4 regions of the Dehalobacter sp. DCM genome follow, and region 2 is predicted to be linked to each of the others. Evidence: riboswitches for the same ligand, from Rfam matches in the RefSeq annotation. Region 2 holds a riboswitch; each other region holds the start of a gene.

Region 1 (5,607 bases), 710 kb from region 2:
TTATCCGAGCTGCGGAAGAGGGCATTAAAACGGTGCCGGATTCGTACCGGGAAGGCAGCCTCGCCCTGGGTGCAACCAAATGGCATACCATTCTCAAGGTGGTCCTGCCTTCGGCATTGCCCGGGATTGCGACGGGAGTGATTCTGGGGATCGGGAGAGCCATCGGAGAAACGGCGGCAGTGATTTTGACTGCCGGAAGTTCGCTGGGTTTGCCTACGTCGATATTCGAGCCCACCCGGACGCTGTCCGTTCATCTCTATATCTTAGCTTCGGAAGGGATATCCTCCCAAAATGCCTATGCCAGCGCCACGGTGTTGATTATTGTTATCGTCATCATTAATTTCTTGGCAAACAGACTCATGGCCAGGCTGGCAGGAAGCAAAAGTATCAGTCATTGAGAAGGAAACATAAGTATAGTCAAAGAAGGAAACATAAGTATAGTCAAAGAAGGAAGCAATAGGGATACGTTATAAGGAGCAATGGGATTAGTTTATGAGAAGGAAGAAGTAGGATTAGTCAACAAAGGAATTATTAGATTAGTCAATGTAAAAGAATTGTAGGATTAGTCAATGAGAAGAGAATAAGCGGATTAGTCTATGAGTGAGAGGGGGCAGCAGCTATGCTGATAAATAAATCAGAAACTAAAGATGAGCATCGCAATAAAATGGAGACTAAGGATCTCGACTTATACTACGGAAATTTCCACGCGCTCCACGCCATTAGTCTCCCGATTCTGGCGAATCAGGTGACCGCACTGATCGGACCTTCGGGGTGTGGAAAATCGAGTTTCCTAAAAACCCTGAATCGGATGAATGATTTGGTTGAGGGTGCGGTGGTCAAAGGAAATGTCTATCTCGATGCTAAAGATATTAATTCATCGGAGATTGATCCCGTTACCTTGCGCAAACGGATCGGTATGGTTTTTCAAAAACCGAATCCATTTCCCATGTCAATCTATGACAATGTTGCTTATGGGCCCCGGGCGCATGGGTTGAAGGATAAACAGAAACTGAATGAGATCGTTGAAAGAAGTTTAAGGGAAGCCGCACTATGGGATGAAGTCAAAGACCGCTTGAACCGATCCGGTCTGCAGTTATCCGGAGGACAGCAGCAGCGGCTGGTCATCGCCAGGGTACTGGCTGTTCAGCCGGAGGTCTTGCTGATGGATGAACCGGCTTCTGCCTTGGACCCCATCTCAACGGCTAAACTCGAGGACCTGATTCTGGACCTCAAAGAGCAATACACGATTATTATCGTTACCCATAATATGCAGCAGGCCGCCAGAATATCGGACTATACGGCATTTTTCTTGACTGGGGATATGATCGAATACGGGGTTACCAAAGAGCTGTTTACCCAACCCCGGGATAAGAGAACAGAAGATTATGTTACCGGCAGATTCGGATAAGGAGGATAAATAGTATGACACGAAATTCGTTTGCATCGTCTTTGGAGGAACTGAGCCATGATGTCTTAATGATGGGGAACCTGGTGGAGAGCGTTATTTCCTCCGCAGTTAAATCTTTGGAAGAACGAGACTTGCAATTGGCCGAAAAAGTCATCGCCGATGACGACACGGTGGACCATTTTCAGTTGGATATTGAAGACAAATGTTTAACGATGCTGGCACTGCAGCAGCCCATGGCCGGCGATCTGAGAACCATAGGCACGGCACTGAAAATAGTGACGGATCTGGAACGGATTGCCGATCACGCCGTCGATATTGCTGAAATAACCCTGAAGTTGAGCGATGAACCTTTGGTTAAGCCCCTTGTGGATATTCCAAAAATGGCCAAACTGGCGCGGGAAATGCTGAGAGACAGTATTACCGCGTATACGAACAAGGATCTGGACCTGGCCCAAAGTCTTATTATTAAAGAGAAGGAAGTCGACAGGCTTTACGCGTTGGTGTATGAAGATCTCTTGCACCTCATGCAAAAGGATCAAAAAAATATCGCCCAAGGCATCAATCTGCTGCTTGTTGCGCTGTCGCTGGAAAGAGTAGCGGACCATGTAACCAACCTGGGTGAATGGACGATCTATCTGGCAACAGGAAAAAGAAGAGATCTCAACGATGATCAGTTTTAATACTAAATGAATCGTATTGAAAGGATGCATGAAGTAATGAAAAAGTTATTGATACTTATTCTTGCCGGGATTCTGGCCCTGTCTGTCAGTGGCTGCGGCAACAGCGGCACCGCCCAACAACAGGCGACGATTACCGTTGCGGGATCGACGTCGGTGCAGCCGATATCCGAAGCACTGGCCGAAGCATTTATGGAAAAAAATAAAGATATCAAGGTCAATGTCCAGGGCGGCGGCTCCGGAGCGGGAATCAAATCCGCTCAGGAAGGCACAGCTGATATCGGGTCATCCTCCCGGGAACTGAAGAGCGATGAAGCCGGGCTGACGGAAACGGTGATTTGTAAAGACGGTATTTTAGTGGCCGTCAATCCCCAAAACACCGTTTCTGATCTGACCTTGGAGCAAATTAAAAAGATCTATAGCGGCGATATCACCAATTGGAAAGAAGTCGGCGGAGCTGACCAGGCCATCAATATAGTTACCCGAGAAGCGGGATCCGGCACACGGGGCGCCTTTGAAGAACTGGTCATGGGAAAAGACACGGCCATCAGTGATAAAGCCGTGGTCCAGAATACCACCGGTGCGGTTCGTGCCGCTGTGGCCGGCGATGCCAACGCCATCGGCTATATATCCATGGCCAGCATTGACGACACAGTGAAAGTGATCACGGTAGAAGGCGTGGCGGGGAATGCAGAAAACGTGATTAACGGAACCTACAAAATCCAGCGTCCGTTTCTGTATTTGACAAAAGGAGAACCTGCCGGTGCAGTGAAAACCTTTATCGACTTTGTTTTATCGGAAGAAGGTCAAAGCATTATTGAGCAGGAAGGGTTGGTTCTGGTAAAATAAGGTTGAAGTGGAAAAGTAAGAAATCACATATGTCAAGATAATTCATGAATAATTAACTGGTATTACAAAAAAGTTTTGCCGCTGCACATGGTTTCTAAAACCCATATGTCAGCGGCTGATTTTTTCCCAAAATCGTATGTTTTAGTTCATAAGGTATACTGACCACGATGTATTTATGGTAACATAAATATATTGTATTGTAGTGTAAATGAAAAACAAACGGTTAGTTGTTCATTCCATTATCATATGAAAAGTCAATCTGATCCATGGTTTTGTCTGATTTCCTGTTTTTTCAATGTAGTCACAGGGAGGAAAGGGATGGAAAATTTTTTGGTAGAACATAAATGGTTGTTTTATGCTGTATTGTTTGTGATTGGACTGGTTATTGGACGGCTGGTCAAAAAGATAATTCAAATGACCATCGATGAAGAGAACGTACGGCTTAAGGCACCGCTAGTCGTTGAAATCTTCAATGCCCTTCTTTATTGTTTTGCAGTTTGGAAGTTTGGCGTATCGTTATATGCGCTGTGTACGATGCTCACAATATCGCTTCTTTTGATGGTTGCGTTTATTGACTTTAAAACAATGCTTATCCCCAATTGGAGTGTTTATGCGATTATGGTCCTTGGTATTGCGGCCATATTCCTGAACCACGATATTTCCTGGTGGGAGAAGATCATTGGCTTCTTCGCGGGCGGAGTTATTTTACTGCTCATATACATCCTTTCCGGCGGCGGGATCGGCGTCGGTGATATTAAACTCATGGCAGCCGCAGGATTTTTTATGGGATGGAAGCTGACGCTGTGGTCGCTCCTGGTGGGCTCCATTATCGGCGGGATCATTGGGGTGATCATTTTATTAACCGGCAAAGGAAAACTAAAAACAGCCATACCGTTCGGGCCGTTCTTAGTCATAGGGATATTGAGCAGCATCCTTTTTGGTGACATGATGATTGAGTGGTATTGGCATTTCATTATCCGATAAATATCGCTAAAAGGTATACTAAAGTATAATTATGTATGGTCTCTTGGTTTCATTTACTAAAAAAAGGATTGATTTTTGTCAAACTGTCGGATATTATTGGAATTAATTGAGAAAGTTTGTAATTGAAAATTTCCGAGATAACCTGGATAATTGAGTTGAGGATGAAAACATTTCCCTGGTAGAAAAAAATAAGAGACTAATTTTAGTGTGATGCGATGATATACAGTATGCAATGGTTACTCTGTACTGTATGGAGCGAGTAGTGAAACCGGCACACGGCATCTGATGCTGTGTGCTTTTATTTTTGGATGACGAAGCGGCGATGATTATGCAGGAGGGGAATATATCGCATGCTGGAAGTAAAAAAAGTAGTGAATGCGAAGTATCGCGCGATTACCGGTTACCGATACATATCCTGGTTTTTGACTTCGATGATCTACCTGATGGATTCGTCTGCAATTACGCTAAAATACTGCATTGCCGTTGTGGTTTCTCTTTTGGTTATTACCATCAGTATCAACAGTCTGTATCTCAAAAGTGAATCCAGAGTGGCAGTCGCGAGGGTAAATATTGCCGAAAGTCTGGTCATCGCCATCCTGATGATTTCCACCGGGGGATTGGACAGTCCATTTATCTGGTATGCCATTAATCCGATTTTCATTACATGTGCTTTTTTCAAAACGGTCTACTGTTTCGTTAATCTTGTCTTTTACCTCATCGTTGCGTCTGTGACCAGCTTGCTTTTGTTCAATCCGCAAGGTCTGGCACTTCCGGACCTGATCACAGAAAAGTGTTACATTATCCTGGTATTCGTCCTGATTGTTGCCGCTATCCGCATCTTGTTTACCATGATTCAGCATCTGGATGATCAGGCTAAGGCTTTCCATAAACAAAAAGAGGAACTTCTCGGTATGAACCTCAAACTGGAACAGGCCAATGCCAGCGCCAAGAATTCCATGGAACATATCATGTCCTTGTACCGGATTATTGAAGTTTTTGCAGCAAGGGAGAACGCCCGGGATATTCTCAAACATTTGGTGAAACTGGCCAATGATATTCTGCAAACAAAGTATGCCTTCATCTGGGTAGCTCCTTTCGGAGAAGACCCTGACAGTATGGTGACCGGCAGCGTCTTTGAACCAAATGAAGACTGTCTGAAAGAACATATTACTTCATGGTTTACAACCAATGAAGCGGATGCGCTTAACCCGGCCCGCCAGGTTATTGGTTTCCAGGGGGTTCACTACTTGCTGGTTTCGCTGAAATCCGTTTCCAGATTTTATGGTTATTTTGGCATTAAGTTGGTTGATAAGAATGAACCGGATCTGTATCAGGAACTCATCAAATTTTTGGCTGATATTATTACCATGGTTCTGGAAAGGAATCACTTCGAGAAAATATCGTCCCAGTTAATGATTCTGGAGGAACAAAACCGTATCGGCAATGAACTCCACGACAACGTCTCACAGCTGCTTTTCAGCATTGTCTATGGGATACATGCGCTGAACAGCAACTGGCCGAAAATGAACCGGGAAAATATCGAACAGCAGCTCAATGTGCTGGAACAAACGGCCAAGAATGTCAGTACGGAATTGCGCACTTCAATCTACGGATTGAGTACCCGTAAACGAGGGGAACGGGTTTTTGAAGAAAGTATTCAAAAGTATCTTTGTGATTTTTCCAGTCTGA
Region 2 (5,607 bases):
TTCAGCTCGTCTCTAAGTTTATCTGCCTCCATATCATTGTTTTCAAAAATGCTTTGTTTAATTTCGATAATTTTTACACTATCCATTAAAAACACCTCATTATGATATTTCTTTTTTCTTATTTTATCATAAGAGCTTAATAATACAAAATATAGCATTTGACATTTATGTGTTTGTACAATAAAATTTTTAGCAAATATATCTTCTGGGATAATCGATTGAAAAGTTAAAATATTTTTGCTAAACTTTTGTCACGGGCAAGAAACTTGTTTGTTTAATATAAACAGTCCTATATTAAACAAAGGAACTTATTGGCAATACATTTGAGTATGGAGGCACAGATGATAGATTTAAAGATATTAACGGATGCCGTTGGTGACCTTGATGAAGACGCCCTTATGAATATGCTGAACAATTTTGTTGCTTCACATCCTTCGCCAGAAGAAGGTCAGGCAGTTGTTGCGGCTTGTCAACTGGGAATGGCTAAAGTCGGTGACTTATTCGAAAGTGGCGAATACTTTGTTGGTGACCTTATTTTTGCTGGCGAACTTCTTACCCAATCTATTGAGATTCTCAAGCCTGTGATCGGCGGGGGAAACACAGCTAAGGTAGGAAAAATCGTTGTCGGAACAGTAGAAGGTGACCTGCACGATATAGGGAAGAATATCTTCAGGAGCATGTGCGAAGCTGCCGGATTCGAAGTCATTGATCTGGGAATTGACCAGAGTCCCAGTGCATTTGTTCAAAAAGTAAAAGAAGTACGACCCGATGTGGTGGGTATGAGCGGTGTATTGACTTTAGCGTTAGACTCCATGAAAAAGACTGTCGAGGATTTAACTACAGCCGGAGTACGTGACAGTGTCAAAATCATCATCGGTGGTAACCCGGTAACACAAGAAGCTTGTAAACAGATTGGTGCCGACGCCTTTACCACTAATGCTGCTGAGGGAGTAAAGATCTGTCAGGCTTGGGTTCAATAGATAACACGTTAAGTACGGAATTACGACAGGTCCTATAAAATTTTTCAAATAATTGCAAAATTTTTTAAAAAGAATATTTACAAAGCTGAAATAATGTATTATAACCTGAATTCCGAAGCAAATTAGATAAAATAACAGCGCAAACCCTTGGTATATAAAGGATAGCGCTGTTTTTGTTTTATCAAATTCTCATGGTGTAATTTAGCTCTTTTTAGTATCAGCTAAAATATTTTTTATCTCTTTTAGCGTGAGGAACTCTTTTGAAAAATCAACGCCCAAGACATCTTTCAATGCTAAAGATATCTCATCAACATGATCAAAGATGTATAGGTTTTTGTCTACTCGCGTACATTCTATTTTTCGTAAGCTATCAAGAATGTGCGTTGCCGAATACTTTCCATCAAATTGGTGCTGAAGAATCCGAATGATGGCCAGAGCCATAAAACAAATAAGGAAGTGCGATTCTATGCGGTCTTGCTTGGAAAGGTAAATCGGTCTGGTTTTTAGGTCGCTCTTCGTGATTTTAAAAGATTCTTCAATCCGCCAAAGCCCACGGTAGATTTCGATGATTTCCGTATCAGACTTATCCAGTTCACTGGTAACGATGGCATAGTACCCATCAAATTTTTCTTCTTCCCGAAGTTTTGCCTCATCAAATACCGGTCGTTTGTTTGCGGTAATGATCTCGCCGGTTTCTTTATCGTATTCAAGATTTTTAACGTATTTGGCAGCACCGTAGGAAGTGGCCCTATTGTACTTACCAGGGTCTCTTACAAGCTCCATCGCTTTAAGTAAAGCCGGTTCTCTTTCAGCTTTGGCACGTCGATCATAGTCTCTTGAATAAAAAATGATCTGCTTTTCATCAATGCGTTTTTTCACCGGTTTATTGTCGTTTCCGACGACACTGATCTCTCTGGGATAGATTCGTGATTTAATCTTGTAGTCATCGCCGATCCAAGTATAGCCGTCCTCATCAAAGACATAGTCTTTCAGTTCCTTATGAGCCCCTCGAACGGTCTGGCTGTACACATACCCGTCGCCGCGCATGACGTGGTAGTTAATGTTCTTTGCTGTGTTGTTTCCCTTATCGGCGACAATAATAACACGACCTATGTCATACTCTCTTTTCAGCTCAGCCAGCATGGGACGCACCGTTTCGCAGTCATTGGTGTTTCCCGGGAAAAGCTTGTAGGAGATTGGGATACCCATCGTATCCATAAATAAACCCATCTGAATGATTGGATCAGGGCGATGTTCTTTAGAGACACCTTTCTTCTTCATGTCGTCTTGTTCGTCGATCTCGAAATAGTAATTGGTTACATCGTAGTATACCAACTCTGTCGTTCTGCCGCAGAGAGCTTTAACCTTGTTATGGAGATGGACCTGTAAGTCATCTCGGTACTTGGCAATGATACTTAATGCTCCGTACACATTATCCAGCGAGAAATCCATATTTTCAAAGTACCGGTCTTTGTTCTCGAAGGCTTTTTTCTTTGAAGCCGGATCTCTAAGGCGTTCAAAGATCAATAACTTAACAACATTGTTCAGGATATATTCAATATTCAGATTCCGCGCCCTGTTAACAAAAAAAGTATGGAGTTCAAGATCGTGATATATCTTACTTAATGCAGCATAGCCGAAATACTTTCTGTTCATATTACCAATAGTTAGAGTAGCAGCCCTGTTAATCTTAATCTGATCGATGGATTTAGATAGCTTCTCCTCAGCATCCATTTTTTCAACGACTGAAGTGAAGTGTTCAATTGGATCGGGATATATTTTTTCAAGGACATCCACGTAACCAAACGATTCAATGGTTCGCGTTCGCGATTGTTTTCTTACAGGATCATAAAAGTTTGTGGCAGCTGACAAATAGGTTCTGCCTGTCTTAGAGTGAAATGCTTTTTTTAAATACATGAAAACACCTCGCGTTCACTTAGACTATATACTTAATTATATCACAATACGTTACATTACGCCATATAAATATGATTTAATTTGACTAAAAATATATTAAAAAAACCTTGCATTTGCAAGGCTATTGCTCACTTATTATTAAATTATTGCTTCTGAATTAGGGAGTAAAGATCTGTCAGGCTTGGGTTCAATAGATAACACGTTAAGTACGGAATTACGACAGGTCCTATAAAATTTTTCAAATAATTGCAAAATTTTTTAAAAAGAATATTTACAAAGCTGAAATAATGTATTATAATGACCTCACAAATCGATAATAGCAAACTTGTCGAAAGGCAAGGACGCAAAGCTACGGGCCTAAAACCTTCGGGTTATGGTCGCCGGGTTGCCGAAAGTGTAGGACATCAGTATATATGCCCTCTTTAGGTAACCCCCTAAAGAGGGCTTTTTGTATAGGCTGAAAAGGTATGTCGATTTGAACACGAAGAGGGTTATACAATGAATGCATTCATTATTCTGATTTCCGGTATACTCGCCGGCTTACTCATGGAGAAGATCACAGTTCTTCTCGTGAAGAGAAGAGTGAAGGAAATCGAAACCCCAAAATTTACGGGAACACCTCTCCGCAGCATGGTCTGGGCGCTGCTCAATGGATTAAGCTGGCTTGCTGTGTACCTTTTAGATGGCCTTAGCGCAAGAGCCATCGAATGTGCACTGGTCATCTCGGTGGTCATTATTATATCCGCCATAGACATTTCGATCAAGAAGATTCCCAATGAGTTGCTCTTGTCCCTTCTAATTATTCATACCGGCGTACTTATTGCTGAGGGACAAATCAACAGTATTCTTCCAGCGATATTTGGACTCGCAACCGGATTCTTCGTCTTTATGCTTCCTTTCCTTGTTGGCAAAAGCGCTGGCTTTGGTGATCTCAAATTCTCTGCAGTGGTCGGGTATATATTAGGTGTCCATGGCGTTCTGCTATCAGTTATTATCATGGTTGCCCTGCTTATCCTGTTTACGCTTTATCTAATCGCAACCCGTAAAGGGGGCTTGAAAACAAGATTGGCGCTGGGTCCTTTCATGGCAGCAGGCGCTCTGGCGGTTATGATCTATAATTTGGCATTAGGACAGAATCTCTTTAGCTTCATTACCCTATTTACGCTCTAATCGTACAGGTATAAATCCAAACCAATGATCTTAAATAATTATTTTGTTTTAATAAAGGAGGAGAACCCAAATGAAACAAATCGCGAAAAGATTCTTTAAAGAGGAAGACGGACAAGGTATGGTCGAGTATGGACTTATCATCGGACTGATTGCTATCGTTGTCGTTGTCGCGTTAGTTATCCTCGGACCGAAGATTGCCAACCTGTTTAATAATGTCAGCAACAAATTGTAATCCCTAAATTGGCTTAAATTGAATTTGATCTGTGGTGAAACACCTTGTTTTAGCTGCGCTCTGTTGATCTTATGAACTCGGGGTGCAGCTAAAGCACTATTTGGCTGTATTGCGGTTTTCGAAGGATTACGAAGGCTGTGATTGCAGCAAATGCTTGATCCGGAAGGAATGATCCCATTGCTGAAACAATTGTTAAAAAAAATAAAAGGGAATAAGGGGCAGGCTGTGGCAGAGTTTGCACTCATCCTTCCGATACTTCTGCTTATTCTGGGGGGGATTATTGACTTCGGCTGGATCATGATGAACCAGAACGCAGTCGATCACAGTGCCAGAGAAGGCGCGCGGTATGCGATTGTTCATGCCATAGAACCCAATGCAGTAACCAATATCCAGAACTATACGAAGGCATTGACGCCGTCTTTTATCTCCGGATCACTTGTGGTTACGGTAACCTTTTCCAATACGACTTATCCGAGGGAAGGCAATGTCACCGTATTGACTTCCAGCGACGTCAGCATATTGACACCGATTGTAGGAGTATTTGTCCAAGGCGATACAATTCATCTCGATTCTTCATGTACGATGAAGGTGGAATAATCATTGAGAAACATCACTATTACATATAAAACCAAACAATTTAAAATTCTGTTAAAACGATACCTATCCATAGCAGTGAAAAATGAAAAGGGTGTCGTGGCTGTTATCGTCGCTTTTGCCATGGTCGCCATTTTAGGAATGGCAGCCCTGTCGCTAGATATGGGTACAGCCTATTTAAGCATGGGGAAAATGCAGAAAGCGATTGATGCTGCGGCATATTCAGCCGGGAGACAGCTCCCGGTTCGAGTCGATGATTATTATGCTATTAATGCGATAAAAGAAAAAGCCGCGCAATATGCCAGCATCAATGGGTGTGATACATTATCTGCAAGCGATGTCACTTTGGGGGGTGCGGTTTTTGACTATTACACCAATATACAAATCCAAACCCAAGGCAGTGTGGATACGTCCTTTGCCCGTATTTTTGGCGTTGATTCTTTAGACTTCACCAAAAAGGCCATGGTCAAGATGTCCGCCATTGAGCAAACCACAGGTTTGACTCCCTTAGGCGTGGAAAAAGTAGAGTTCCAGCAAATTGTTCAGAAACAATTAACTGACGGTATACAAAAAGCCGTATTGAAGAACAGCGCCGGCGGAGGCATCGGACCGTTTTACAGCATTTTGGATTATGACGGAAAAGGCGGCCAGGGTGTGGACTATAGTCGGGATTTAGGACCATTGGGCTATACCGGGGTTGTAAAAGTTAACGAT
Region 3 (5,607 bases), 1.4 Mb from region 2:
GGTATCGGAATTCAGCCGACAGGCTCCCAAGACCCATATGCGCTGAGACGCCAAGCACTGGGTATCGTTGGACTGCTGATCCAAGATGAACTTGATCTGTCATTGCGGCAGTTGATCGAAGCTTCTTATCGAATTTTTGTGGAACAAGGTATTCCATTAGAACCCTTAGCGGATATCGAACCAGCCCTGATCGATTTCTTTGGGCAGCGAATCCGTTACCTTATGCAGGAATCCGGACTGCGCTATGATATCATCGATGCGGTGATTGCCGGTGGCGCCGATATCCCATACCGAACGATGAAAAAAGCACAAGCGCTGGCCAAGAACAGAGAACAAAATGACTTTGTTCCCTATCTCAATGCCTATACCCGCTGTATGAACCTCAGTAAAAAATCCACCACCGATGGATGGAACAGTGCTGATCTTAAGGAAAACTCGGAAATCGAATTAGCCGCACTCCTAAAGGAAAAAGCACCCCTTGTCAGTGATGCCCTACGTGCTGCCGAATTCACTCAAGCTTATCACATTGCGGCGCAAGCCGTTCCATTGATCGAAAAGTTATTCGAGGATGTCATGATCATGGACGATGACGTTACGGTCAGAAATGCCCGTTTAGGGCTGCTTAAGGAATGTGTCAATACACTGGGCTGTTTGGGTGATCTCAGTCTGCTGGCCTAAGTGTCAGGATTTTCCCCATTGGTTCAGGTTGTTTTTTAATCTCAGTATCGATTTCTATTCCAGTTAATATACTGAACACCAAATTAATATTAATACAGGTCGCTGCCAAACGAATTACTCGTAGACAGCGGCCTTTCTTCGTATGTCAGAAAGTATTACTTTTACTTATTATTTGTCCCCTGAAAACAGTCTACTCAACCATAGTCACAATGAAGGTCGTCAGATCCTCGATCAGGTTATATTCTTTGGCTTGAACATGCGACATCTCCTTATCGGACATGAGAACCCGGATGATTGGCCGCATCGGCAGACTTTTGTTTTGGTCGACAACAATTCCGACTTCGCCGGTACTCAGTTTGACTGTGCAGCCTGTGGGATAAACAGCAATATGCTTTAAAAATGTAACAATCAGCTGCTGCGAATACAGCTTATTGGCACACCCCATTACGATTTCACAGGCTTCGTGGGGCACGATCCGATTATGCCCTGGACCGTCATTAACCAGGTTATCATAGAAGTCTGCCAGCCCGACGATTTGGGCCAGGGTATGGAGACGGTTACCGGATAATTTACGGGGATAGCCGCTGCCGTTCAGCCACTCATGATGCTGCAGCGCGATATGGGCACTGAGTAAATTCAAATCGTTTTTGGTACGAAGGATATCATAGCCATGGATGGTGTGGGTTTGGTACAGCTCAGTTTCTTTGGCAGTAAAGACATCCCGTTTAGCAAGTAAATCCTTGGGTAGCTTGACGGTTCCGATATCATGGAGCAAAGCACCGGTTGCCAGCGCTTCCAAAGTTTCTTTATCCAGTCCCAGTGCCTTACCGATGATGATGGAAAGGACACAAACACTCACAGAATGCGTATAGATCTGATTGTCATAACTGCGCATATCCGTCAGGCTGATAAAGATATCTTTTTGAAACAGAATATCTCCTATTATGTTATTGACCGCTTTCTTCACCTGAAAGCCACTAAGCTCTTTGCCGATCCTAACTGCTTCCGCAAAATGCTCCAAGGTGTTAATGGCCTCCCGTCGGCTTTCATCGGAAATAACGTCTTCGATGACGACATCTTTCGATTCCTCATCGTCCACATAGACAATACTGATACCCAGCTCTTTTAAACGGTCGATATAAGAATGGGTCAGCATGACACCTTTTCCGAGAAGGACACGCCCACTGTGTGAGAAAATCGTCCGTCCAAGCACAGCACCTTGTTGAAGCCGGTTAACACTTATCTGGCGCAACGGTATTCTTCCTTTCTGAAATGGAGTTAACAAAAAATCGCCAACAAAAGGGTATGGCGACATAAATAACAAACCTGAGCGGATTCGGCGGCCTGGCAGTCATCGGAATATCCGGAAGACCCATGGCTTTGCGTCCCTGGCTTTCGCCAGGTTTGCTATTGTCGTTGCTCTAATTTAATTGTAATTTAGTGAAAATTGTAAAATAATTGTAGCATTTCCAATGCAGTAACTTCAAGAAATATTTCATGAAAAACAAATTATTTTTCCATTCTGTTAACATGTCCGTCCAATTTACTATAGACACCTTGGGATGATGCTATTGAATGCATATCACAACAGCAACAAATAATATAACACATTCCGACCAAAAAACGTAAATTTTAGGCTGTACATTTAGCAGAAATGGTCTATAATATTTAAATGTGATATATTATTAAGGTGTATCGATATAATTATGTAATCACAATTGAGAGATGGTATATCTAAGTTCAGCTAGAGCTGCCGCCAGACTTGGCGTCAGCCAAGGTACACTGTAATTACCGATGATCAGAAGGTGAGAAGATATGCAGCTTTCGGAACGCCAAGAAAAAATAGTCGAACTCGTGAAAAAAACCAGTCCGATGACGGGAGAACAGATTGCCAGCCAGCTGAGAACCAATAGGGCCACATTGCGCCCTGATCTGACAATCCTAACAATGGCCGGCGTGTTGGAAGCCCGGCCGCGTGTTGGCTATTTCTACAACGAAGACACCGGACCTTCACCCATCGCGTTAAGAATGCAGCAGCTCCGGGTCGGCGATTTCAAATCGATTGCGGCATCGGTTAAAGAATCGATCTCTATTTACGATGCTGTCGTTTCGATGTTCACCAATAATGTGGGAAGCTTGATCGTCATTAATGACAGGCATGAACTAAAAGGTATGGTTTCACGCAAAGATATTCTTAAGGCTTCGTTAGGGCATACGGATCTGCATCAGGTTCCTATCAGCGTCATCATGACGCGGATGCCGAATATCATCATGGCAACGGCTGATGAATCCGTTCTCGAGGCCGCCAAGAAGCTTGTTCACCATCAGGTAGACTCGCTGCCCGTCGTCGAAAACTATATCAACGAGAATGGACAGGAAAGCTATGAAGTCATTGGCCGATTTACAAAAACCAATGTCACGAACCTGTTTGTGGAACTAGGTATGAAATGCTGAAGGAAACCATACAATCAGTGAGGAGGATGGATGGGTGACAGAACAAATCCCGGTAATCTACGTGATTTCCGATGCGATTGGAGAGACGGCTGAATTTGTCAGCCGGGCAGCTGCGGCCCAGTTTAACGGTATTAAAACAAAAATCCGCCGGGTGCCTTATGTCCAGGATGAAACACATATTGACGAGATTCTGGAAGAGGCTGTGGAGGAACAGGCGATCCTTGTTTATACTCTCGTACTGACCAACTTGAGAAACTACATTGAAAAGCGGGCCAAGGAAAAGAACCTGACAACGATCGATATCCTAAGTCCTCTCATATCCGCACTGGGTCATAAAACAGGACTTCAACCCAAGAACATCCCGAATATTACCCACCGTCTGGACGAACAATATTTCCGCAAAGTAGAGGCGGTAGAATTTGCAGTCAAATATGATGACGGCAAAGACCCGCGGGGCATGTTATTTGCTGATGTTGTGCTTATTGGCGTTTCACGGACTTCCAAAACACCGCTCAGCATGTATTTAGCCCACCGGGGGATAAAGACAGCCAATATCCCGCTGGTACCGGAAGTATCCCCGCCAAGAGAGTTATATCAGGTCCAAAAAAACAAAGTGTTCGGACTCATCATCAGTCCGGACAAATTAAACCAGATCCGCAGTGAACGCTTAAAAACACTCGGACTTGGCCCCTCCGCGGACTACGCCAATCTTGACAGAATTATGGAAGAACTGGATTACGCCAAACAGATCATGAAAAAGATTGGCTGCACTATCATAGACACCACCAATAAGGCGGTTGAGGAAACCGCCAGCCTGATTCTGCAAAAAGTAACAATTAATGGGGAGTTGAAGAGTAATGGTTGATAAGAAGTATGTGTATTTATTTCGTGAGGGCAGTGCCGGTATGAAAAACCTCTTGGGAGGCAAGGGCGCAAACCTGGCTGAAATGACCAATATCGGTCTGAGCGTCCCCCAGGGTTTTACCATAACGACAGAAGCTTGCCTTGAATATTATGAAGAGGGTGAACAGCTGCCGGAGGGTTTATGGGAACAAATCTTGCCTGCGATTCGCGATGTTGAAGACCAAAGCGGCAAGAAATTCGGTGATCCACAAAATCCGCTCTTAGTCTCTGTTCGTTCCGGTGCCAGGATCTCCATGCCCGGGATGATGGACACCATTCTTAACCTCGGCTTAAATCCGGATACCGCAAACGGTGTCAGCGAAGCAACTGGTAATCCCCGGTTTGCTCATGACTGCTACCGTCGTTTCATCCAGATGTTCGGCGATGTCGTTCTTGGTATCTCCAGCCATAAATTTGAAAATATCTTGGAAGATGTGAAAGATAAACAAGGTGTCCGTTATGATTCTGAGCTATCACCGGAAAGCCTTCAGGAATTGGTCCTTGAATTTAAGAAACTGGTCAAACAGGAAACGGGCGTTCCTTTCCCGGATGATCCGTATGAGCAGCTCCGACAGGCGATTACCGCTGTATTTAAATCCTGGAATAATCACCGGGCGATCGTTTACCGTAAAGCCAACGGTATCCCAGACAGCTACGGCACAGCCGTTAACGTCCAGTCCATGGTCTTCGGCAATATGGGCAATGATTCCGGAACAGGCGTTGCCTTTACCCGAAATCCATCCACCGGCGAAAGACATCTCTATGGCGAATATTTGATGAACGCTCAGGGTGAAGACGTTGTGGCCGGTATCCGTACACCGCAGCCCATTGACAGTCTGCAGAGTGAAAATCCGGCAATCTATCAACAGTTCTGTGATATTGCCGCTCTCCTGGAAAATCATTACCGTAATATGCAGGATATTGAGTTTACCATCGAAAAAGGCAGACTTTACATACTCCAGACACGTAACGGAAAATGCACCGCTTCCGCTGCGATCCGCATCGCTGTGGAATTATGCCAAGAGGGACTGATTACCAAGGAAGAAGCGGTGGAACGTATCGATCCGCAGCAACTGGATAAGCTGCTGCATCGCAGGATCGATGACCAGGCGAAGCTGGATGTTATCGCCACCGGTCTGCCTGCTTCACCCGGAGCAGCCTCCGGCAAGATTGTCTTTGATGCTGATGACGCCCAGAGACTGGGTGAAGACGGTCAAAAAGTGATTTTGGTCGGTACCGAAACAACACCCGACGATATTCACGGCATGCTTGCGGCCCAAGGGATTCTGACCAGCCGCGGCGGTATGACCAGCCATGCTGCTGTTGTGGCCAGACACATGGGAAAACCGGCTGTCTGCGGCTGTGATGCCCTGAAAATTAATTTAGCTGAAAAAACCATGACCGTTAACGATATCGTCTACACCGAGAGTTCGGAAATCACCATCGACGGCGCCACAGGCCAAGTTATCCGCGGTTCTGTTCCGATGAAAGATCCCGAACTGAGTGACGAATTCCAGACCATCCTGAAATGGGCGGATGAGATTCGGACAATGCAGGTTATGGCCAATGCCG
Region 4 (5,607 bases), 1.2 Mb from region 2:
GTATCTCCCTGCAGTTCTGGGATGGCTATGCCAGCACGTCAACTTACGAAACACAGCTTTCTTATGTGCCCGGCTACGTCGGGGATTATATCGATATATTAGTTCCCAATTTTTTGGGAGCTAGACAGAGTGACGGCAGTATTACCTCTATTAACCCGGATGGCAGTTTTGCCTATCGTTTCAGTAGTTCTGATATACCCAAATACCTTGTTTCCTTGGGGCAGAGCAACGGTGCCCGTGTGGTTCCGATGGCCATGGCCAGCGGCAGTACCGCTGACAAAATGCTGCAGGACCCCGTGAAACGCAGTACATTTGCCGCCAGTGCCTTAAAGGTAGTAAAAGAAACCAATGCGGATGGTATTTTAATTGATATGGAAGCGTTATCGGAAAAATCCGAAGCAGGGCTTACCAGTTTAATGCAGGAGCTCTATGCCAGCCTCCACCCCATTGGCAAGCTGGTGATGGTCTCTGTCATGTCCAAAACAGATCCTGCCGTGGAATGGTGGTATGACGAGTATAATTACGCGGACCTGGCTCAGTACACCGACTATATCCAAATCATGACTTATGATTACTCGACCTCCCAACCCGGACCCATCGCACCGCCGGATTGGATGAAGAAGGTCATATCCTATGCCGTGACCGAGATCCCTTCGGAAAAGATTCTGATGGGCGTTCCTTATTACGGCAGAGCTTGGCGCAAGGATACCACCGATCCGACAAAATGGCTCTATAAAACGTTTGGCTGGGCAATGGCCACGCAAACGGCAGAACAATGCGGTGCAACGATCACCCGTTACACAACCCTGACAGACCCGGTGGGCATCCCCACTTTCAAGTATACCGATGAGAACGGCTATAACCGGACCTGTTATTTTGATGACCGTCTCAGTTGGAGCGTGAAACTGGATATCATGGATCAATACAATCTGGGCGGAATCGGCGGCTGGTCCATGGGATGGATCAACACGGTCAGCTCGCCGGAGCTCTATCCGCTGTTAAAGGAAAGAGTCTAAGCAGTAATATATCAATAGGTTATGGCAAATTATTGAAAATATTTTAAGAAAATGATTGCATTCACTCAAAATATGGATTATAATGACTTTACAAAGCGATAATAGCAAACTTGTCGAAAGGCAAGGACGCAAAGCTACGGGCCTAAATCCTTCGGGATATGGTCGCCGGGTTGCCGAAAGTGGAGTTAATAGGTAAAGATAACACCTGATTCGGCATCCGAGTCAGGTGTTTTTTCTGTTCATGAAACAACACCATCAAACTAAATAACAGCAAAACGATACTGGCAAACCCGTCGAAAGGCGGGGACGCAAAGCTACGGGCCTAAATCCTTTGGGGTATGGTCGCCGGGTTACCGAAAGTGCAGGACAGCAGTCTATGCTGTTTAAACGCCCGCTTTAGGTGACCCCCGAAGCGGGCGTTTATATTTTCAAGATTTGACGAGCAAGTAGAAGGAGGATACATATGTTTAAGAAAAATATCACCGTAAAAGTAATCGCCGTTATTCTGACCGCCTTGTTTTTCCTGCCGCTGGGCAGTGCCAAAGCAGAGGCAGCATACAGTATCGGTTTTCAGACTGAAACGGTACAAGTGACTTCTCCTTCAGCCAATAATCTCCAATATGACCGGTCCTTTACCATTGCCGGAACAAGCTCCTTGCGCTCTGTCTGGGTATGCCTGCGCGGTCCGGCCGGTGAGATCACCACCTATCCGATCACCGTTTATAATGGCTCATTTTCCAAAGAAATCTGGCTGCGCTTCGGTGCAGGTACTTATACCGTCTGGGTTGGCGACAATAACAAGCAATTTGACGGACGCATCCGTTTTGAAGTGCAAAATACATCCACAGACGATTATTTCAATCTGACGCCATCCGGTCTGGTCAACAGCGATAATAAAGCCGTTATCAATCTTGCCAATTCTCTGACCACCGATAGCATGACCGAAATGCAGAAAGTCAAAGCGATCCATTCCTGGGTTACCAAGAATATCAAGTACGACACCCAAGCCTACTACGCCGGGAAAATCGGCAATTACTCCGCCACGGATGTTATCAACAGAAAACTGGGTACCTGCCGTGACTATTCCTTCGCTTTCGCAGCCTTATGCAGAGCCTCCGGCATCGAGACCCGGGTCGTATACGGAAATGCCTGGAGCAGTTCCCAAAAGAAATATGAATTGCATGCCTGGAATGAAGTTAACGTTGACGGCGAATGGCTCAGTGTCGACACCACTTGGGATGCCGGCTATATCAAAAACAGCAAATTCGTTGTCGCCAGCACATCAAAATATATCGGTATGAACCCCGCAACATTCAATAAGACACACCAGCTGACGAAAGTAACGCTTTACTAATAAATCATTGACTATCCGGAAGATATCATAATAACATAACAATTAACATTGACCATAGACTACTCATATACATTTCCACTGAAAGAAGCCGCTGCAAACGCAGCGGCTTTCTTTTAACTCTTAAAACAAATCATACAAATCAAACATACAAAACCAACATTCAAAAACATAAGATCAGGCAAAGCAATGTATGCCAGCGTCAGCGGAGCAGGATAGTTTTTTATTCCTTATTAAAATAATCACTGATATTCTGGTTCGCCACAATCGGCTGATACCGCGCACGCAAAACAACTTCATTCTGCCGGGTCAGTTCACGGAAGGCCATCTCGATACGACCCACAACCATCTTCGTATTCTCCGCATTGATTCCCTGAAGGATCAGAATGTACTGCAGTTCGCCCCACATCGCACAGACGTCACCTTTACGCAGGCTTCTGGCTAAGATATCTTTTAAGATCGCAAACGCTTTGTCGGCGCGGCTCCGATCCAATTCCGCCCTGCCGCTCAGCTGGAGAGATAAAAGCACGGTAAACACGGATTGCCCGTTACGTTCCACACGGCGTCTTTCCAGATCATAGATAGACTTAAAGGTCTCTTTATCGCAGAAGAACGGTCCGCTGTCGTCATTGCTGCTGGTCATTTCCTCCTGCACGGAGTCAATATCCGCCCGGGCAGATTTATCCTTGGCGGTGATCCGGTTGTACAGATTCTTCAGTTCGGCCGACGGCCGGACACCAAGCTCCTGATACAGCTTACTGGTTATGTATTCATAGTTCTGGCGGGCATCCTTTACTTTTCCCTCTTTCAGCAGGGCTTCCATCAGCAGAATGTGAAATTCCTCTTCCAGAGGCTCGTTTAAAATAACTTTTTCACACACTTCAATAATTGCTTTGACCTGGCCCCGATCATTCAGCAGGGCGCAGTAATCTTCCATCGCCTGGAGATATAAGCGGCGATAGTGATTTCGGAGCGGGATCGTCCATTCGGTATACATGGACTCCGACAGGTAACACCCTTGATACATGGCGAGTATGCTCTGGTAGCAGCTCAGGGCTTTTTCGAGATCGGACCCATTGCTCATTTTGGCTGTGGCATAATTCTTCTCGAATTCGTCGATATCCAGCTGGAAATTGGCATCCGGATTCCAGCCATAACAGCCATGGGAGTAAATAATCAATTGGCTGTCATTGTCTTTGGCATCGGCTTCATCCGGTTCCCCTTTGTTTAATTCTTTACGCAGCCGATAAATCATCGTCCGAAACGCTTTATTGGAATACTCGTAGTCTTGATCCGGCCACAGCGTTTCCTGGATGGTTTCCGGCATGATATTTTTACCGCGATTGGTTATAAAGTACTTAAAAAGATCCCACATCTTCTGCGATTTATGGGATTCTGCAGACAAAACAGTACCGCCTCGTTTGACAGAAAACTGCCCAAAGGTACGGATGATGATCCGATCATCTTTATATGGTTTTTGGTCGGTTTCAATTGCATGTATCATTTTTTTCTTCCATACCCATAATTTTACTATTTGTGTTAATTTATTATATATTAACTCATTTGTTTCTACAATACAGCTTTTAATCCAAGCAAACAAAATTTAATCCGATTAAACCAACTGGTTTCGACATTATTTTTTGTCGGTTATCTTCTCCAGTTCGGCCCTGACTGCAAGCCGTTCTGTCTTGGTGTGGCACGTCGTCAGCGTCAATACGTTTTCCTCGGTAGGTTCGATCAGACTCCAGTCATTGATCGCGATGGGTTTGACGGTTTCCACCAGATACGTATACACTTTCGTTTTATAGGTAATGTAGATAGGGTCGCCAGCCTGTAATTTGTAGAGATTGCGGAACCACGAGCCATACATGTTCTTATGGCCGGCAACGGCTGTGTTTCCCTTACCCGGCAATGCCGACTCGACGTACCATCCGGGTCCGTCAGCCAGTGACGCTTGGGTCGTACCCCGGACGACAACCGCGGAGATATTGATATCCGGAATATCAATAAACATCATGGCATCGATTTTTCTGGGAGGCGCCTGGACTTTAACCGGTGCGGTATTTTCGACTACAGGCGATTCCGTGGTGGCCGCTTCGGTGTCGGTCTGATCAACCGCCGCGATCTGCGCATTAAGTTCTTTTTCCAGCTGCGCCTGCAAGTAATATGCTTTCACGTTCGTATACAGCGGATAAAGGCACACAAGAATCCCGATAATGATTAGCGCAATCGATATCCTGTTGATGCTTTTTTTACTTCGCAATCCCATTCCTACCCCTCCGGATTCTTAAAAGCTCGCTCCATTCACTTTATGACACACGCACCATTCTCATTACGTCATACTCATTACGTCATAGCAAGGATCCTGGGTAAGAAAAGTCCGGGATGGATAAAGTACCCCGGACTTATGATCTTACTTTGATTATCGGTGTTTATTGCATTTTCATCAAGACTTTTTTTCATTTGTCAATGTCATTTTTATCATTTATTGTTATTGAATTCTCTAGGGCGTCTCTTCAAGACTTTTATCTATTTCTGAAACTTCCGCAGCAGGGCGCCTGCGCCTGCTATTACTGACCCTGTCAACAGATAGGCCACAGTATTTCCGCCGGTTTTCGGCAATTCTTCGGTTTCAGGGACGAAGACATCGTCTTCTGTTGGCACGACAATGACTTCATCAGCCGGTGCCGCCGGTGTCTCTTCTGTAGGTGCTGTCTGTGTTTGATCAGTACCCTGACACTAAGGGGTATTTTCCCCGGCTACATTGTCTGTCCTACAATAATTTGGTATGATTAGAGAAGAATTCGGCATATTATCGCGCTTCGAATTCGCATACGTCCCATTGAAAGGTCGGTTACAGTGAACATCTGGGTTTTTAATCATTACGCGACCACTCCCTCTAATGTGGGGGGCACCCGCCATTATGACCTGGCATCCGCACTGCTTAAAGAAGGTCATCGTGTGACTATCTTCGCCTCATCGTTTAATCACTTTGAAAAGCGAGAAACCCGTGCTTATGACCAGGGTGCTTCTTTCTGCAAAGAGACGATCAACGGCATTGATTTCATCTGGATAAAGACTGCGAATTACCATGGTACGGTCAAGCGGCTGCACAACATTTTGAATTATACCTTTCGCGGGTATCGCGCCGCTAAAAAGGAATTAATGGCCACCATTCCGGATATAGTTATTGGTTCCAGCGTGCATCCGTTGGCTGCTTACATAGCCTATCGCATAGCG

What was found. Region 2 has a riboswitch for cyclic di-GMP ahead of LPY66_RS04260 (prepilin peptidase). Riboswitches for the same ligand answer to the same signal wherever they lie in the genome.
Region 1: linked by a shared signal. The riboswitch ahead of LPY66_RS07495 (sensor histidine kinase) and the one ahead of LPY66_RS04260 (prepilin peptidase) in region 2 are both predicted to bind cyclic di-GMP.
Region 3: linked by a shared signal. The riboswitch ahead of LPY66_RS18605 (HD-GYP domain-containing protein) and the one ahead of LPY66_RS04260 (prepilin peptidase) in region 2 are both predicted to bind cyclic di-GMP.
Region 4: linked by a shared signal. The riboswitch ahead of LPY66_RS19380 (transglutaminase domain-containing protein) and the one ahead of LPY66_RS04260 (prepilin peptidase) in region 2 are both predicted to bind cyclic di-GMP.

The regions. Positions count from the first base shown of each region.
Region 1 is NZ_CP092282.1:1,584,846-1,590,452, forward strand. Features, by position in the region: gene pstA (phosphate ABC transporter permease PstA) at 1-398, shown strand, start outside; gene pstB (phosphate ABC transporter ATP-binding protein PstB) at 620-1,408, shown strand; gene phoU (phosphate signaling complex protein PhoU) at 1,423-2,088, shown strand; gene LPY66_RS07485 (phosphate ABC transporter substrate-binding protein) at 2,125-2,934, shown strand; gene LPY66_RS07490 (prepilin peptidase) at 3,253-3,918, shown strand; cyclic di-GMP riboswitch class II at 4,118-4,201, shown strand; gene LPY66_RS07495 (sensor histidine kinase) at 4,269-5,607, shown strand, end outside.
Region 2 is NZ_CP092282.1:873,069-878,675, forward strand. Features, by position in the region: gene hypB (hydrogenase nickel incorporation protein HypB) at 1-86, opposite strand, end outside; gene LPY66_RS04250 (cobalamin B12-binding domain-containing protein) at 342-980, shown strand; gene LPY66_RS04255 (IS1634 family transposase) at 1,182-2,897, opposite strand; cyclic di-GMP riboswitch class I at 3,206-3,290, shown strand; gene LPY66_RS04260 (prepilin peptidase) at 3,396-4,067, shown strand; gene LPY66_RS04265 (Flp family type IVb pilin) at 4,138-4,299, shown strand; gene LPY66_RS04270 (TadE/TadG family type IV pilus assembly protein) at 4,450-4,896, shown strand; gene LPY66_RS04275 (TadE/TadG family type IV pilus assembly protein) at 4,900-5,607, shown strand, end outside.
Region 3 is NZ_CP092282.1:3,970,269-3,975,875, reverse strand. Features, by position in the region: gene glyS (glycine--tRNA ligase subunit beta) at 1-678, shown strand, start outside; gene LPY66_RS18605 (HD-GYP domain-containing protein) at 869-1,930, opposite strand; cyclic di-GMP riboswitch class I at 2,014-2,097, opposite strand; gene LPY66_RS18600 (helix-turn-helix transcriptional regulator) at 2,494-3,132, shown strand; gene LPY66_RS18595 (pyruvate, water dikinase regulatory protein) at 3,167-3,997, shown strand; gene ppdK (pyruvate, phosphate dikinase) at 3,990-5,607, shown strand, end outside.
Region 4 is NZ_CP092282.1:4,151,941-4,157,547, forward strand. Features, by position in the region: gene LPY66_RS19375 (cell wall-binding repeat-containing protein) at 1-1,016, shown strand, start outside; cyclic di-GMP riboswitch class I at 1,110-1,194, shown strand; cyclic di-GMP riboswitch class I at 1,290-1,374, shown strand; gene LPY66_RS19380 (transglutaminase domain-containing protein) at 1,480-2,370, shown strand; gene LPY66_RS19385 (BTAD domain-containing putative transcriptional regulator) at 2,591-3,871, opposite strand; gene LPY66_RS19390 (sortase) at 4,001-4,636, opposite strand; gene LPY66_RS19395 (LPXTG cell wall anchor domain-containing protein) at 4,897-5,031, opposite strand; gene LPY66_RS19400 (glycosyltransferase family 4 protein) at 5,227-5,607, shown strand, end outside.